Maricaulis maris: one gene and its partner. The protein of the gene in region 1 interacts with the protein of each later gene in a pairwise test. Links are inferred from orthologs where the notes say so. Each region holds a gene or a part of one and is shown in the gene's direction. Other genes may lie near its edges.

Region 1 (8,549 bases):
GCCGCCGCGGCAATCGGGCGGGGCCTGCAAGCCTGTCTGTGACGGGCGCGGAATCGCGCTAGGGATCGGCCATGTCCAAACTCTACTTCACCTATTCCGCAATGAATGCGGGCAAGTCGGCCATCCTGCTGCAGGCGGCGCATAATTACGGCGAGCGCGGCATGGAGGTGATGCTGTGGACCTCGGTCCTGCATGCGACCACGCCCGGCGAAGCGATGGGCCAGATCGAGTCGCGCATCGGGCTGCGCGCGCCGGCGCACATCTATGCCGACGGGACAGACCTGTTTGCCGCCATCGAGGCGCGCCAGCAGGCCGGACCGCTCGGGGCGGTCTTTCTCGACGAGGCGCAATTCCTCACCGCCGGCCAGGTCCGTGACCTCGCCCGCGTCGTCGATGATCTCGGCCTGCCGGTCCTGTGCTATGGCCTGCGCACGGATTTCCGCGGCGCGCTTTTCCCGGGCTCGGCCGAACTCCTGGCCCTGGCTGACCATCTGCGCGAGGTCCGCACCGTCTGCCATTGCGGCCGCAAGGCGACCATGAATCTCCGCCGCCAGCCCGACGGACGCGCCATCGCCGAAGGCGAGCAGGTCGCCGTGGAAAAATCCGACTATGTCTCGCTCTGCCGCAAGCACTTCTTCGAAGCGCTGGCGGGCGGGTGAGGGGAGGGGGGAGACCGGTGCGCGTCGGCGCCTGGGTGACAGCTGATCTGCGCGTGACTCTGGCATACAACATCCACCGTCATCCCCCGGTGACCGCGAAGCGGACATCCGGGGGACCTCGTCACGGACGTCGAGCGGCTGGGTGAGGTCCCCCGGACAAGCCGGGGGATGACGGACGAGGTGGGAGTGAGGGCAGGAGTTCCGCGCGGATGCGTCCATCCTTCCCATGCCTGCTGGCTGACGAGCGACCTATGGATAGCACCGCGCACCTGCGCTGGATCCACAGGCCGTGTTTCAGCTGTCAGAGGCCGGTCGGGTCGGGCCCCCAAGTCAAAGGGTGGCCGGCCCATCCTGGTCCGGCGCTCACAGGGCAGGCCTCCCCCCGCCGGGCGGGGGGAGGGCCTTATCCGCGCGCGTCCCGGGCTTAACCGCCCATCGTGAACACGTTCAGCTTGTTCCCATCGGGATCGCGGAAATAGCCGGCGTAGAATGTGTCCCCGCGCGGGCCGGCGGGGCCTTCACAGGTGGCGCCGAGTTCCTCGACAGCGAGCTTGTAGACCTTGTCGACCTGTTCCTTGCTGTCGGCCTGGAAGGCGGCCATGACGCCATTGCCGACGCTGGCCGGTTGGCCGTCAAAGGGTTTGGTCAGGCCGATCCCGGCGCCGCCGCCGGGTTTGCCCCAGGCGATGAAATTCTCGTCGCCCATCATCCGTCCGACGCCGAATTCGGCGCACAGCCGGTCGTAGAAGGCGGCGGCCTTCTCGATATCATTGGTACCCAGTGTCACATATCCAAGCATTGCGATGTTCCCTCTATGTTCCGAGGCGTTTACCCTACACGAAAACCGGGCCCAGGCGAGTCCGGATCCGGTCTCTCCTGACAGGACGGGGGGCGTAGCCGCAGGCGGTGTGTCCGCTCTCCCTCGCTTCGTTCGGCCCCCTTCGCCCCTCCTTCGCGAAGGCTACGGAGGGCCACTTCCCCCGCAAGCGGGGGCAGAAAGCTTTGCTCGGCCCCCTTCGACCCGCCGCTTCGCGTCGGGCCGCTCCCCCCGCAAGCGGGGGCAGAAAGCTTCGCTCGGTCCTATTTTCCCGCAGGCTGGCCAATCACTTGCCACGACTATCCCCGGCTGATCTGGGCTCGCTGGTTCAACCCGGGCGGCTTCGCTGGCATGCTGCTTGGCTGAGAATCACCGGGAGAGCGACATGGCCGTCATCGACAGCGAAACCTTTGCGCAGGCGCGGGCCGGAGCGGGCGGGTCGGATGTCGAACGCGCTTATCTCGAGCTCTTGCGTGACATCCTGGAAAACGGCGCCGAGCAGGCTGACCGGACCGGGGTCGGGACGATCTCGGTGTTCGGGCGCCAGCTGCGCTGTGACCTCTCCAAGGGCTTCCCGCTCCTGACCACCAAGAAGGTGCATTTCAAGTCGATCGCGATCGAGCTTTTATGGTTCCTGCGCGGCGAGACCAATGTCCGCTGGCTGCAGGAGCGCGGGGTCAAGATCTGGGATGAGTGGGCGGACGAGAATGGTGATCTCGGCCCGGTCTATGGCAAGCAGTGGCGCCGCTGGGAGGGGCCGGACGGGACCGAGATCGACCAGCTTTCCAATATCCTCGAACAGATCCGCACCAATCCCGCCTCGCGGCGGCTGATCGTGTCAGGCTGGAACCCGGCCGATGTGCCCAATATGGCGCTGCCGCCCTGCCACACGCTCTACCAGTTCAATGTCGCCAACGGGAAGTTGAGCTGCCAGCTCTACCAGCGCTCGGCCGACATGTTTCTGGGCGTGCCGTTCAACATCGCCTCCTATGCGCTTTTGACGGCGATGGTGGCGCAGGTCTGCGGGCTCGAGCCGGGCGAATACATTCACACCTTTGGCGACGCCCACATCTATTCCAACCATATGGACCAGGTCCGCGAACAGCTCTCTCGCGAGCCACGCGCCCTGCCGCAGCTTCGGCTCAATCCGCAGGCGACCGACCTGTTCGGCTTCGAGTATGAGGACATTGCGCTGGAGGGCTATGACCCGCATCCGCGCATTACCGCCCCGGTCGCCGTCTAGGGCGGAAAGGAGCGCGCCATGTCCGGACCGCTCGACGCGCTGGCCGACAAGATCGTCCGGGTCTCCGACATCTATGCGGCGCATTACGATATCGACCGCTCGGGTGACTGGCCGCTGCTGAAACTCCAGGAGGAGATCGGCGAGCTGACCCAGGCCTATCTCACCACGACCGGCCGCACCCGCCGCCCTGCCGACGATGAGGCGCGCAAGCAGCTGGCGCTGGAAATGGCCGATGCGCTCGGCATGCTGCTCATCATGGCACGCGCCGAGGGCATCGATATGGACCAGGCCATGCAGGACAAATGGCTGCACTGGCTGGATCGGGACAGTGCCGTGATGGAGCCGATCGAGACCGGCGCGACCGGGGAGGGCTGAGCCATGGTCACGATCTTTCCAAGAATCGCCTTTGTCGTCGCCCGCGGCGCCAATGGCGTGATCGGGTCGGACGGGGACCTGCCCTGGCGGCTGTCCTCCGACCTCAAGCGCTTCAAGGCGATCACCAGCGGCAAGCCGATCATCATGGGCCGCAAGACCTGGGAGAGCTTGCCGCGGCGGCCTCTGCCGGGCCGGCTCAATATCGTGGTCACGCGCCAGGCCGGCTACCAGGCCGAGGGCGGGGTCGTGGTCGGGGAGCCCGGTGACGCCCTGAAGGCGGCTTTCGAGCAGGCGCGCAGCGATGGGGTGGACGAGGTCTGTGTGATTGGCGGAGCACAGATCTATGCCGCGATGATGGGGCTGGCGGACCGGCTCTATCTGACCGAGGTCGAGGCGTCACCGGCCGGCGATACCGTCCTGCCCGAAATCATCGAAACGGCCTGGCACGAAGTGGCGCGCGAGCCCTTTCCCGCCGGGCCGGGCGATGATCACGCCTTCGTCCTGCGCACGCTTGATCGGCGCTGACGTCCTGCGAATCGTTGCCGGGAATGGCGAAAGGGGGACTGGATGATGCGTCGTCCCTCCCGATTACCCTTGAACCGCAACGCGCATGCGTTCATTTAAGGCGCAACAGAAATGAAGAGGATCGATCCAACCCATGCCGTGGAACGACAATCAGGGTGGAGGCGGCGGAGGCCCATGGGGCTCCGGCGGAAACAACAACAATGGACAGAACCCCTGGGGCCAGCGCCCGCAGGGTGGAGGCGGGCCTGACGGGCCTGATCTCGACGAGGTTGTCCGCGACATGCAGCGCAAGATTCGCGGCATGTTCGGCGGCGGCGGATCGGGCAAGGGCGGCGATACGGGCAGCGGCGGTGCCGGTGCTTTCGGTTTCGGCCTGGTCGTCCTGATCCTGATCGGCGTCTGGTTTGCGACCGGTATCTACCAGGTCAATCCGAGCCAGGCCGGCGTCGTGCTGCGCTTTGGCGAATACACCCGGACCACCGGTTCGGGTTTCCACGTCAAGCTGCCGAGCCCGATCGAGACCGTGATCATCGAGGATGTGACGGCGACCCGGACCGTGACCATTGGTCAGGGCTCGGATGGCCAGATGCTGACCCGCGACCAGAACATCGTCGACATCGACTTTGCGGTGCAGTGGCGTGTCGATCCGTCGGGTGACGGGGTTCGCAACTTCCTGTTCAACGTCCGCAATCCGGAAGAGACCGTGGCAGCCGTGGCCCAGAGTGCCATGCGCGAAGTCATCGGCACCTCGGATCGCGAATTCATCTTCACCGTCGGCCGTGGCGAGGTTTCGGTGCGCACGCGTGATCTTCTGCAGAGCGTGCTCAACGATTACGAGGCCGGTATCCAGATCCTGCAGGTCAACCTTCAGACCGCGCAGGCTCCGGCCAGCGTGATCGATGCCTTCCGCGACGTGGATGCAGCCGAGCAGGACGCCGAGCAGGCCCGCCTGCAGGCCACGGCCTTTGCCAACTCGATCATCCCGCAGGCTCGCGGTGAAGCCGCCCAGCTGACCCAGGCTGCCCAAGCCTATCGCGACTCGGTGATCGCCGAAGCGCAAGGTCAGGCAGATCGCTTCATCGCCATCTACGAGCAATACGCGCTGGCGCCGGAAGTGACCCGTCGCCGGATGTATCTGGAAACCATGGAACGCGTGCTGGGACGGTCGAACCTGACCATCCTTGATGGCGCCAGCGGGGCCGTGCCCTACCTGCCGCTCAATGAACTCAGCACACCGCGCCCGCAGCCGCGCGCCCAGACGGGAGGGAATAACTGATGATCCGTATCGTTGGAATCATTGCGCTCGTCCTCGCCGTCTTCATCGGCTTGCAGAGCGTCTATACCGTTGATGAACGCGAACAGGCCCTGCTTGTTCGCCTGGGTGAGCCGGTCGGTGCCATCAACCAGCCGGGCCAGGACAATCCGGGCCTCCACTTCAAGATCCCGTTCATCATGGACGTGGTCATGTTCGAGAAGCGGAACCTGGAATTCGACATGCAGCCGGAGGAAATCCAGGCTGCGGACCAGGTCCGTCTCGTCGTGGACGCCTTCCTGCGCTACCGGATCACCGATCCGCTGCGCTTCTACCAGACGGTGACCAATGAGGCCGGCGCCCGCGCCCGCCTGCGCTCCATCATGGATGACAGCCTGCGTGGCGTGATCGCCTCGATCCCCGCCAACGAAGTCATCTCCGGCCAGCGTGCCGAGCTGATGGTGCGGGTCCGCGGTCGTGTGGAAGCCCAGGTGGCGACTCAGGATCTCGGCATCGAAGTGATCGATGTCCGCATCCTGCGGGCCGACCTGCCGCAGCAGATCGCCAACCGGGTGTTCGACCGGATGCGCGCCGAGCGTCAGCAGGAAGCCGCCCGCATCCGCGCTGAGGGTGACCAGGAAGCCACCGAGATCCGGGCTGACGCCTCGCGTCAGGCGACGATCATCCGCGCTGAAGCCCGCGCCGAATCGGAGCGGACCCGCGGTGCCGGTGACGCCCGCCGGAACGAGATCTACGCCCTGGCCTACAGCCGGGATGCGGAGTTCTTCACCTTCTACCGCTCGATGCTCGCTTATGAAGAGACCATTGTGGATGGCACCCCGATCGTCATCCCGCCGGACTCCGAATTCTTCCGCTACTTCCGGACGCAGGCCGGCGAGTAACGGGCGTCTCGACGCCAACATACGGGGCCCGGTGCTGCGCAAGCGTGCCGGGCCCCTTTGTTTTTGCCGCCGGTCCGGTGCTGCAAGGCGCAATCCTGACCGCCCTGTCATGCGTATGACAAAAGTGTCAGCGCGGTTGCAGCCGACCCTGACGAAGCGGTATTCACCATAGCGGTCCCGAACTTGCACACAGCCGCAGACCCGACACGGCTGGCTCACAAACACGGCGGATTTCGATGCAGCGTCTCCTGGTTCTCATTCTCTTCCTGGTCGCCCCCCCCCTGGCTCACGCGCATCCGGACGGTTTTGCCGACCTGGCCGAGCGCCTGTCGCCCGCCGTGGTGAACATCTCCGCCGCCCAGCGGCTGGACAGTGAGGACGGCCTGCCGGAATTTCCCGAGGGCTCACCGCTGGAACGCTTCAACGATATTTTCGGCTCTGCGCCGCGCATCGCCAATTCGCTGGGCTCGGGCTTCATTATCGATGCCGGCGGCCTGGTGGTGACCAATAATCACGTCATTGACGGGGCCGACGAGGTCGAGGTCTCGCTGCCGGACGGCCGCGTTTTCCGCGCCGAGGTGGTGGGGATCGACAGCGTCACCGACCTTGCCGTGCTGCAGATGGATGTCAGCGAGCCAATGCCCTTCGTCGCCTTTGCCGACAGCGATGCCGCAAGGGTCGGTGACTGGGTGATCGCGATCGGCAACCCGTTCGGGCTTGGCGGCACGCTGACAGCCGGCGTGGTCTCGGCCCGCGGTCGTGAGGCGGGCGGTCGCTATGACGACTACATCCAGACCGATGTCGCCATCAATACCGGTAATTCCGGCGGCCCCCTCTTCAACATGGATGGCGAAGTCGTGGGCGTGAACACGCTCATCCTGTCGCCGACCGGGGCCAGCGTCGGCATCTCGCTTTCCATTCCGTCCAATCTCGCCAATGTCGTCGTCAACCAGCTGGTCGAGTTCGGCGAGACCCGCCGCGGCTGGCTCGGCGTGTCGGTCCAGCGCGTGACGCCGGAACTGGCCGAGAGCTATGAGCTGGCTTCGCCCTATGGTGCGATCGTCTCGCGCATCGAGCCCGATGGTCCGGCGGCGGATAGCGGCCTGCGGACCGGTGACCTGGTACTCGAGTTTGACGGGCAGCGCGTGCGCGACAGCCGGTCCTTCCCGCGCATGGTGGCCGAGACCGAGATCGGCCGCGAGATCGAACTGTCCATCATCCGCCGAGACCGGCCGATGACGATTGCCATCACGGTCGGCGAACTGTCCGAGGGCGATGGCGCGGCAAGCACGGCCAATGCCGAAGTCGTCGCACCGGCCACCGGCAGCGGCAACGAGATCATGGGCATGACCTTCGGTGTCCTCGATACCGCCTCGCGCCGGCGTTTCCGGGTCCATCCCGACGCCGAGGGTGTGCTGGTGACCGAGGTCGACGCGGCCAGCGATGCGGCCGGCAAGGTCCGTCCGGGCGATGTCATCGAGGAAGTCGAGTTCACCCGTGTGGACAGCCTCGCCGCGATCCGCGAGATCGTCGAGGCCCAGGGTGGCGGCCCGGTCCGCTTCCAGATCAATCGCGGCGGCCAGTACGTGCTGCAATCGATCCGGCCGTGACGCCCTGCCTGCTGATTGCTGGCCCCACGGCAGCGGGCAAGACGGCGCTCTCGCTGGCTGCTGCCGAGATCCTCGGCGGTGAAATCATCAATGCCGACTCGATGCAGATCTATGACGGTCTGGCACTGATCACGGCGCAGCCCGATGCTGATGAGCGCGCGCGCGTGCCGCATCACCTGTTCGGGACGATCGACCCGGCCACACGTTATTCCGTCGGGCAGTGGACCAGTGACGTTCTGGCGTTGATCGCCGGCTGCCGGGACCGGGGCAGGGTTCCCATCCTGGTGGGCGGCACCGGTCTCTATTTCAATGCCCTTATCAGGGGGTTGGCCGAAGTGCCCGAGATCGGTGCCGCGGCCCGGTCGCGGACGGCCGCGCTGCTGGAGGCTGCCGGCCTGTCCGGGCTGAGGGCCGAGGCGCTGCGCCGCGATCCGGTCGCCGCGCAGCGGGTCAAGGCGGCCGACCGGCAGCGCCTGATGCGGATTGTCGAGGTCGCGTTTGAAACCGGTCGCGCGCTGAGTGACTTCCAGGCCGACACCGTCGCGCCGCTGGCCGCCTCCGAGTGGCGCGGCCTGGTGATCGAGCCGGACCGGGAGGCGCTCTATGCGCGGATCGAACATCGGTTCGATCGCATGCTGGAGGCCGGCGCGCTGGACGAGGTCGCGGCCTTTGCGGCGCGCGGACTGGATCCGACCCTGCCGGCCAGCAAGGCGCTCGGCGTCCCGCAATTGATGGCTTATCTGCGTGGCGAGCTGTCGCGGGCCGAGGCCGTCGAGCTCGCCAAGCGCGACAGTCGCCGCTACGCCAAGCGTCAGAGCACCTGGTTCCGCAACCAGACCGGCAGCTGGCCGCGCATTCGCTCGCTCGACCCGGTGCAGGCCCGCTCTGCGCTGGCGGATTTGCTCGATACCTGACCGACAGGGAAGGGGCCTGCGGCTGGACAGGGACGTCAATGATCCGTCCTATCGGCCCGATCAAGCCGGGAGTGAGTCGCCAGATGACGGTGGAGACGACGGAACCGCTTTACACGCGGGATATCGACCTGAAGCCCATTCAGAGCCGCCGACTGGCGATTGTCGGCTACGGCAATCATGGCCGGTCCCACGCGCTGTGCCTGCGCGATAGCGGTGTGTCCGGGATCCGCATTGCCCTGCGGGACGGCTCGC
Region 2 (8,468 bases), 370 kb from region 1 along the record:
CACGCGCGGCGAGTCCCGGACGAACGGGACGCGATATGAAATCTGGAGTGTCGACCTTGCCGGCTTCAATCTCAGGCGGCTGGCAACCGGCGGAATGGCTTCCGATCCGGCATGGTCGCCCTTGATTGAATAGAAAATTTCTGCGTAACGTTTTGTCTTGTGAGCGGCACCATTGGGGGGGCCGTCGTCGGTACAACGTCACGTCTTGCGTGATCGGGAGTAAGCCGCAGGCCGTGTGCGCTTGGGCTGGATGAGGGTGTAACATTATGAAAATCAAACTTTTTGCTATTGCGGCGCTTGGGGCGTTTGCGACCGCTTGTGCTTCGACCCCGCCGGTGGACGATACGCCGCCGGTACAGGATACCCGTCCGGTCGAGCGGCCTGACGAGACCCCGCCGCCGGTCGAAACCGGGCCGATGGCCGGTTCCGCGGATCATTTTGTGGCGACTGCGGGCGACCGTGTGTTCTACGGACTGGACCGTCATGACCTGTCGGACGAGGCCCGCGCCACCCTGCGTCGCCAGGCGGCCTGGCTCGCCTCCTACCCGGGAACCCGCATTCTCGTCGCCGGAAATTGCGATGAGCGCGGCACGCGTGAATACAACCTCGCGCTTGGTGCCCGTCGTGCCAATGCGGCACGCACCTACCTGATCAGCCAGGGCGTTGATCCGTCGCGGATCTCGACGACCTCCTACGGCAAGGAACGTCCGACCTGCATGCAGTCGTCGGAAACCTGCTGGGCGGTCAACCGCAATGCGACTACCACGCTCGTGGGCGGCTACACCAACTAGGCCGTTCGCATTTGTGACAGGAAACGCCCGTGACAAACCCGTCGCGGGCGTTTTCCATTCTCCGGTCGCAAGGCCGTATTTTCGCCGTCCTCGTCCGCTAGGTGGGTGTCATGATCAGATATATTTGTCTCTCCGTCCTCGTTACCTCGCTGGTCGCCATCGCGCCTGCCGAGGCCCAGTCGCGCCGCGAACTTTCCGAACGCATCGATGCCACCGAAGTGCGTATCGGCAATCTGGAAGACCAGTTCATGGCCGGCGACCCGGTCGCCGAGGCCCTGATGCGCCGCATGGATGAGCTGGAATACCAGGTCCAGGCCCTGACCGGCGAAGCCGAGCGGCTGAGCTTTGAAAACCGCCAGCTGCGTCAGCAGCTGGAGACGCTGGAAAATGAACGAGCCATGGCGCGTCAGTCAGAGGCACCTTCACTCGACGACGAAGCCGTCGCCTGGATGAGCGAAGGCTTGGACGATATCGATCCGGCGGCCGCTGCAGCCGGTGAAGACGGCGCCGCCCTTGCCATTACAGACCCGAACGACCCCCATGCGGCGGCCCGCGCGGCCGCGACCGGGGTTCTGGGTGGTGCTCCGACGACGCCCACCGACGCAGCCACCAGCGCTTCGGCTGATCCGGGCCTTGTCTATGAGGCCGCCCGGGCGCGACTGCTCGATGGCGATTTCGATGGCGCCCAGGCCGGTTTCGAGACGTTTGTTGCCGACAATCCTGATCACCCGCTGACCGCCCAGGCCCATTACTGGCTTGGTGAGACTTTCTATGTCCGGAGCGATTTCACCGCTGCAGCCGATGCCTATATCGCCTCGTTGCGGCTCCAGCCCGAGGGCGACAAGGCCCCCGATGCACTGGTTCGGCTGGCGGCATCGCTGCACGGGATGGGCCGGACCGAGGATGCCTGCGCCACACTGGCCCGCTTTGGTCGCCAATTCCCGGATGCCGCCCCTGCATCGCAGGCCCGCGCGGCCCGGGAATCGGTTCGTGCCAACTGCCGGTAGGCGTGTCGGCACCAGCCATTGACATCGTCACATCGGCGCTCGACCGGCTTGCGGGCGAAGGTCCGCTCGGACTGGCCTGTTCGGGCGGCGGAGACAGTCTGGCCCTCTTGCTCATCGCGAACCGCTGGGCCCGCCAGTCCGGTCGTGCCCTGCACATACTGACCGTCGATCATTGTTTGCGTCCGGAGAGTGCGGGCGAAGCCCGCTTTGTCGCGGAGACCGCTGCCCGCCTCGGCTGGCCATGCGACATCCTGCGCTGGGATCAGGCGCGCGGGGGGGGCGGACTGCAGGCCCGCGCCCGTCGAGCGCGCCACCGTCTTCTGGCGAGCGCAGCCCGTCGGCTCCGATTGACTGCCATCATGCTGGCACATACCCGCGACGACCAGGCTGAAACTGTCTGTATGAGGCTGGCCGCCGGCGGCAGCTGGCGCAGTGCAGCAGCGATGGGCGAGCGGGTGCCATCCCCCGCCTGGCCGGAGGGGCGGGAGGTGATGCTGGTGCGGCCCTGTCTCGCTGTCAGCCGGGCCGATCTGCGCGCCAGTCTGGAGGCTGACGGGGCCGCCTGGATCGAGGATCCGTCCAACCAGGACACGCACTATGCCCGTATCCGCATGAGGCAGACCTTCGCGCAGCTGGATGATAGGGGCTTCGATACGGGACGGTTTGCTGCATTGGCGACCGACTTGCGGGCGGTGCTGGACGCCGAACGTCTCGCCGCATGGCAGGCAGCCAGAACCTGTCTGCGCCTTCACCCCTGGGGGGCGATTGACCTCGCGCCTGAAAACTGGAGCCGTTTGCCGACCGTGCTTCGCCTCACCTTGCTCGAGGCGGCCGTGATGGCGGTCTCGGGGCAGCCGGCGAGTCCGTCGCGGGCGCGTCTCATTCCCTTGGACGAGGCGATCCGGGCAGGGCGTCCGGCCTCGGGTTGCGGCGTTCTGGTGCGGCCGGGCGCGCGGGTCTGGATGATCCGGGACGGCGGCGCTGTCAGTGGCCGGGTCGACCGCGAGCCGCCCAGTCCTTGGATCGAGGAGGAGGCCGGCACGGCGGTGTTCGATGGCCGCTTCGTGATCGACGGCCGCGCGCGTGAACTTGAATGGCACCTGCTCGGAGATACGTATGAAGGACTGGCTGATCGCGCTATACTCGACGCTGTTCCCGGTTCGGCCCGGTCCGGACTGCTGGTCGGTCGCGCAGCCGGAGAGGTCGTGGTGATCGCCGGTTTGGGAAACCCGGTTTCCGCCGAAGGCGACGTTGCCGTTCGCGGGGCGACCGAGGTGCGCTCGTTGATCGAGCACAGATTTTGCAGGCGTCTGCTTTCGCACGGTGCGGCCAGATGGTTTGCTGAGACCGAACGGGCCTGAGGCTTAGGGTGTTTTGCCGCAGGGCTGCTTGGATGACTGGCGCCGGGGCGATGGAATGCCCATATCTGGTCGGGAATGACCGAATGATTGAACGGATAAACGCATGCAAATGAGAAATATTGCGATCTGGGCCGTGGTCCTCGTCCTGTTGATGGTGCTGGTGCAGATGATCAGCCGGTCATCGGACCCGGCAACCGTTCAGCGCGGACCGTCCTATTCCGACTTCCTGAACCGGGTTGAACGCAGCGAGATTTCCAGCGCGACGATTCGCGGCGACATGCTGCAGGCCGAAACCGTGTCTGGCGAAAGCTTCGAAGTCGTGTTGCCGCCGTCGGATACCCAGACAGTCGGCATCCTGCGCGAGGCGAACGTGAATATTCGCGTCGAAGAAGCGTCCGAAGGGGGCAATATCTTCCTCAATATGCTGTTCAACTGGTTCCCGCTTCTGCTGCTGATCGGGGTGTGGATCTTCTTCATGCGCCAGATGCAGGGTGGTGGCCGTGGCGGCGCGATGGGCTTTGGAAAGTCCAAGGCGCGCCTGTTGACCGAGCATCATGGTCGCAAGACCTTTGACGATGTGGCCGGCGTCGACGAAGCCAAGGAAGAACTCCAGGAAGTCGTCGAGTTCCTGAAAGACCCGTCCAAGTTCCAGCGCCTCGGTGGCAAGATTCCGAAAGGCGCCCTGCTGATCGGCCCTCCGGGTACCGGTAAGACTCTGCTGGCCCGCGCCGTTGCCGGCGAAGCCAATGTGCCCTTCTTCACGATTTCGGGTTCCGACTTCGTCGAGATGTTCGTCGGTGTTGGCGCCTCGCGCGTCCGCGACATGTTCGAACAGGCCAAGAAGAATGCGCCCTGCATCATCTTCATCGACGAAATCGACGCTGTCGGTCGTTCGCGTGGTGCCGGCCTCGGTGGCGGTAATGACGAGCGCGAGCAGACGCTCAACCAGCTGCTGGTCGAGATGGACGGTTTTGAAGCGAATGAAGGCATCATCCTGATTGCCGCGACCAACCGTCCGGACGTTCTGGACCCGGCGCTGATGCGTCCGGGCCGCTTTGACCGCCAGGTCGTTGTGCCCAACCCGGACATCACGGGTCGCGAGAAGATCGTCAAGGTTCACATGCGTGATGTGCCGCTCAGCGACGATGTTGACCCCAAGGTCATTGCGCGCGGCACGCCGGGCTTCTCCGGTGCCGATCTCGCCAATCTGGTCAATGAGGCGGCTTTGCTGGCCGCACGCCGCAACAAGCGCCGCGTCTCGATGCTGGAATTCGAGGATGCCAAGGACAAGGTTATGATGGGGCCGGAACGCCGCTCCATGGTCATGTCCGAGAAGGAAAAGCAGCTCACCGCCTACCATGAATCCGGTCATGCCATCGTGGCGATCAATGTCCCGTCGGCGGATCCTGTTCACAAGGCGACCATCATTCCGCGCGGCCGTGCCCTCGGCATGGTCATGCAGTTGCCGGAAGGCGACAAGATGTCGATGACTCACGAGGAAATGACCTCGCGTCTCGCCATCATGATGGGTGGCCGGGTGGCCGAGGAGCTGAAATTCGGCAAGGAGAAGGTGACCTCCGGTGCCGCCTCCGACATTCAGCAGGCAACCCGTCTGGCCAAGGCCATGGTGACCCAGTGGGGCTTCTCGCAGGAGCTCGGCCCGATCGACTATGCGGATAATCAGGGCGAGGTCTTCCTCGGCCAGCAACTGGTCCAGAGCAAGTCGGTCTCGGGCACCACGGCCCGCAAGATCGAGGAAGAGGTCCGCGCCCTCGTGCAGACCGGCATGGATGAGGCTCGCCGCATCCTGACCGAGAAGCGCAAGGATTGGGAAACGCTCTCCGAAGGCCTGCTTGAATACGAAACCCTGTCGGGCAGCGAGATCACCGACCTGCTCAATGGCAAGCCGCCGAGCCGTCCCGATGATACGCCAACCCCGCCGAGCGACACGCCGTCCAGCGCCGTGCCGACCACGGATGAGGAACCCGATGCTGGTCCCGCCCCGCAAGGCGCCTGACCTGCACGACATCGTCAAACGAGAAAGCCCCGGGCCACATGGTTCGGGGCTTTTTCGTGGGTGCGACCAGGACCGGGGCCTGGCTTGTCGGAGCCGCTCCAAGCGGGATTGAACGGCAGCTCCAATGCCGCTAGGTCCATATCCGGTTCCAAAAGCAGGATTGCGGCATGGATGATCCGTCGCCAAGTCATCAACGCCGCGCGCCGGTCACCGCGATCGCTGAGGTCTTCCTGGCCTTCTTGAAGCTGGGCTTGACCGCCTTTGGTGGCCCGATCGCCCATATCGGCTTTTTTCGCGACGAATTCGTCGTTCGCCGCCGTTGGATGGATGATGCCGCCTTCGCCGACCTGGTCGCCCTGTGCCAATTTCTGCCGGGCCCGGCGTCAAGCCAGGTCGGGTTGGCACTCGGTTTGATGCGCGCCGGATGGCTTGGCGGCCTTGCCGCCTTTGTTGGATTTACGCTGCCGTCGGCGGTGATCCTTTTTATTGTCGCTCTGACTGGCAGTCGGCTCTCGGGAGACCTGAGCTCAGGCATTGTCGCCGGCCTGAAGCTTGTGGCCGTGGCGATCATTGCCCATGCCGTTCTGGGCATGGCCCGCACGCTTTGCCCCGATCGATTGCGCGCGAGCATTGCGGTACTCGCCGTGATCATCCTCGCGGTGCTGCCCGCCGTATACGGCATGCCGCTCGCCATCCTCGCGGGGGCCAGTCTCGGCCTGTGGCGCGGCGAGGGGCCGGTCGCCACGGGCGCCGCAATAGCGGTTCCGGTATCGCGGACCGCTGGCGTGATCAGCCTCGGTCTGGCCGCTACTGTCTTCATCGCCCTGCCGATCTTCGCGTCCCACAGCCCCGTCGTTGCACTGGCCGACAGTTTCTATCGATCCGGCATGCTGGTGTTCGGCGGTGGCCATGTCGTGTTGCCGCTCCTGCAGGTCGAAGTGGTGGAGGCGGGACAGGTCAGTCTTGATGCCTTCCTGGCCGGATATGGCGCCGCCCAGGCCGTGCCAGGTCCGCTCTTCACCTTCGGCGCCTATCTCGGTGCCATCATGGAGAGCGGCCCAAGCGGCCTCGCCGGCGCGTTGATCGCCATGCTCTCACTGTTCGCGCCGGGTTTTCTGCTGCTGGTCGGCACCTTGCCCTTCTGGGCCGGGTTCAGACGACATGCGCGGGCGCGGGCGATCATGGCCGGCGCCAATGCGGCTGTTGTCGGCATTCTCGGGGCTGCCCTGTACGATCCGGTCTTTACCAGCGCCGTGACCGGTTTTCCTGAATTTACCCTGGCGCTCTCCTGTTTCGTATTGCTTGTCTCCTGGAAGTGCCCGCCTTGGTTGGTTGTCCTGTTGGGGGCGGCCGGTGGCGGCTTGCTGGCCATTCTCTGAGCTGGCCGGGCGGGCGACGGGAAGGCGGCCGATGAGCACGGGATGGCTTTGCCATTGTCGCGGCAAACCGGTGCCGCTAATACCAAGGCGAGGCAGCCCACGCGCCTGTCACCAGAAGATGGACCCTCATGCCCAAATTCCGCTCCCGTCGCCAATCCGATCTGCCTTTCGTGATGGGCGTGCTCAATGTAACGCCGGACAGTTTTTCCGATGGTGGCGACTTCATCGACCAGGCGGCGGCCGTTGCGCGAGGGCTTGAGATGCTCCGCAATGGCGCAGATGTGATCGATGTCGGCGGCGAGTCGACCCGGCCCGGCGCCGATCCGGTCTCCGAAGCCGAGGAGTTGCGGCGTGTCATCCCGGTCATCAAGGCGCTCCGCGAGACCAGTGGTGCGCGGATCTCGATCGACACTTTCAAGCCCTCGGTCGCCCGCAAGGCCATCGAGGCCGGCGCGGACATCTGGAATGATGTCATGGCCCTGAGAGCCGAGGGCGCGGTGGAAACAGCGGCCGAGCTGGGTGTCCCGGTCATCCTGATGCACATGTCCGGCACGCCGCAAACCATGCAGGCCAATCCGCAATACGAGGACGTCGTCTCGGAGGTCTGTGACTTCCTGACCGAGCGCGCGGACATTGCCATGGCCAAGGGCGTCAGTGCTGACAGTATCTGGCTCGACCCCGGCATCGGCTTCGGCAAGTCGCTTGACCATAATCTGGCACTCATGCGGGATCTCGATCAGGTGATCGGTCTCGGTTATCCGGTGCTGTTTGGCGCCTCACGCAAACGCTTCATCGCGGCCATTGATGATGGGGCCAACGAGACCGAACGGCTTGGCGGCTCGCTTGCCGCGGCGCTGCGCGCCGCGTCGGCCGGAGCGGCCATGGTGCGGGTCCATGATGTTCGCATGACGGTCCAGGCCCTGAAGGTCCAGGCGGCGATCGGCAAGGGGCGCGCCTAGATGGCCTACACGCTCTATGGTAAGGCGGGTTTCGGGTCGGTTTGTGTCGAGGCGGCCCTGGAACTGGTCGGTGCGGCCTATGAGTTCGTCGAGCTCGATCCGCTGGGCGAGGCCGCTGAGCAACGCCGCCTGCGCACGATCAATCCGGTCGGCCAGGTTCCGACCCTTATCCTGCCCGATGAAAGCGTCATGACCGAGAGCGCGGCCATTCTGATCTGGCTCGGGGATCGCTATCCCGAAGCCGGGCTCGCACCCGCCATCGACGCCCCCGAGCGCGCTGAATACCTGCGCTGGATGCTCTTCCTCTCGGCCAGCATCTATTCCACCTTTTCGATATCGGACGGTCCGGAACGCTTTCATCCCGATCCGGCCACACACCCGACGCTGCTCGACGGGGCCAATCAGCGCCGTGCCGACATGTGGGTGCTGATGAATGATGCCTTTGATGGCGCACCCGGACCTTTTCTGCTCGGTGAGACGATGAGCCTGCTCGATGTCTATGTCGCCATGATGAGCCGCTGGGATCCGGGTCGGGCTGACTTTGTGGACCAGTGTCCGGCGCTCCTGCCGGCGGTCGAGGCGACCGAGGCGGATCCGGTGGTCGCGGCGGTCTGGGCCCGCAACTTTCGCACCGGAGGCTGAGCCTTGGGCGCTTTCCTGACCAATCCCTGGACGCTCCTGGTTGCCGGCGGGCTATGCGAGATGGGCTGGGCGCTGGGCTTCAAATATGTTCGTAGCGATGCGCCCTGGTGGCAGCACGCGGCAGTCTTCGCCGTCCTGGCTGCCTCGATGGGTCTATTGTGGGTGGCCATGAAGTCGTTACCCGCGGGCACTGCCTATGCGGTCTGGACCGGGATCGGCGCGCTCGGCGTTGCCACAATCGGCATCCTCGTCTTCAACGAGCCGGCAACCCATCTGCGGATCTTCTTCCTGGCCCTCATCCTGGTCGGGATC

What was found.
Region 2: the proteins of hflC (region 1) and ftsH interact in binary tests that used the Escherichia coli proteins (3 or more experiments, as listed by UniProt). The link is inferred for Maricaulis maris from one-to-one orthologs.

The regions. Positions count from the first base shown.
Region 1 is NZ_AP027270.1:2,142,352-2,150,900, reverse strand. Bases 3,835-6,833 are described here. They hold hflC (protease modulator HflC), read left to right. Parts: upstream 3,835-4,894; coding sequence 4,895-5,773; downstream 5,774-6,833. Other genes in these bases: AAA969_RS10180 (Do family serine endopeptidase), read left to right, coding at 6,010-6,833; hflK (FtsH protease activity modulator HflK), read left to right, coding at 3,835-4,895. In the rest of the region: AAA969_RS10215 (thymidine kinase), read left to right, coding at 72-659; AAA969_RS10210 (VOC family protein), read right to left, coding at 1,084-1,458; AAA969_RS10205 (thymidylate synthase), read left to right, coding at 1,862-2,719; AAA969_RS10200 (phosphoribosyl-ATP pyrophosphohydrolase), read left to right, coding at 2,738-3,094; AAA969_RS10195 (dihydrofolate reductase), read left to right, coding at 3,098-3,619; more of hflK, read left to right, coding at 3,753-3,834; more of AAA969_RS10180, read left to right, coding at 6,834-7,383; tRNA (adenosine(37)-N6)-dimethylallyltransferase MiaA, read left to right, coding at 7,380-8,297; ilvC (ketol-acid reductoisomerase), read left to right, coding at 8,336-8,549.
Region 2 is NZ_AP027270.1:2,514,556-2,523,023, reverse strand. The notes cover bases 2,802-5,719. They hold ftsH (ATP-dependent zinc metalloprotease FtsH), read left to right. Parts: upstream 2,802-3,262; coding sequence 3,263-5,176; downstream 5,177-5,719. Other genes in these bases: chrA (chromate efflux transporter), read left to right, coding at 5,344-5,719; tilS (tRNA lysidine(34) synthetase TilS), read left to right, coding at 2,802-3,159. Also shown: Tol-Pal system beta propeller repeat protein TolB, read left to right, coding at 1-133; peptidoglycan-associated lipoprotein Pal, read left to right, coding at 267-791; tol-pal system protein YbgF, read left to right, coding at 902-1,798; more of tilS, read left to right, coding at 1,801-2,801; more of chrA, read left to right, coding at 5,720-6,555; folP (dihydropteroate synthase), read left to right, coding at 6,684-7,514; AAA969_RS11960 (glutathione S-transferase family protein), read left to right, coding at 7,515-8,156; AAA969_RS11955 (DMT family transporter), read left to right, coding at 8,160-8,468. UniProt on the Escherichia coli protein: Acts as a processive, ATP-dependent zinc metallopeptidase for both cytoplasmic and membrane proteins. Plays a role in the quality control of integral membrane proteins.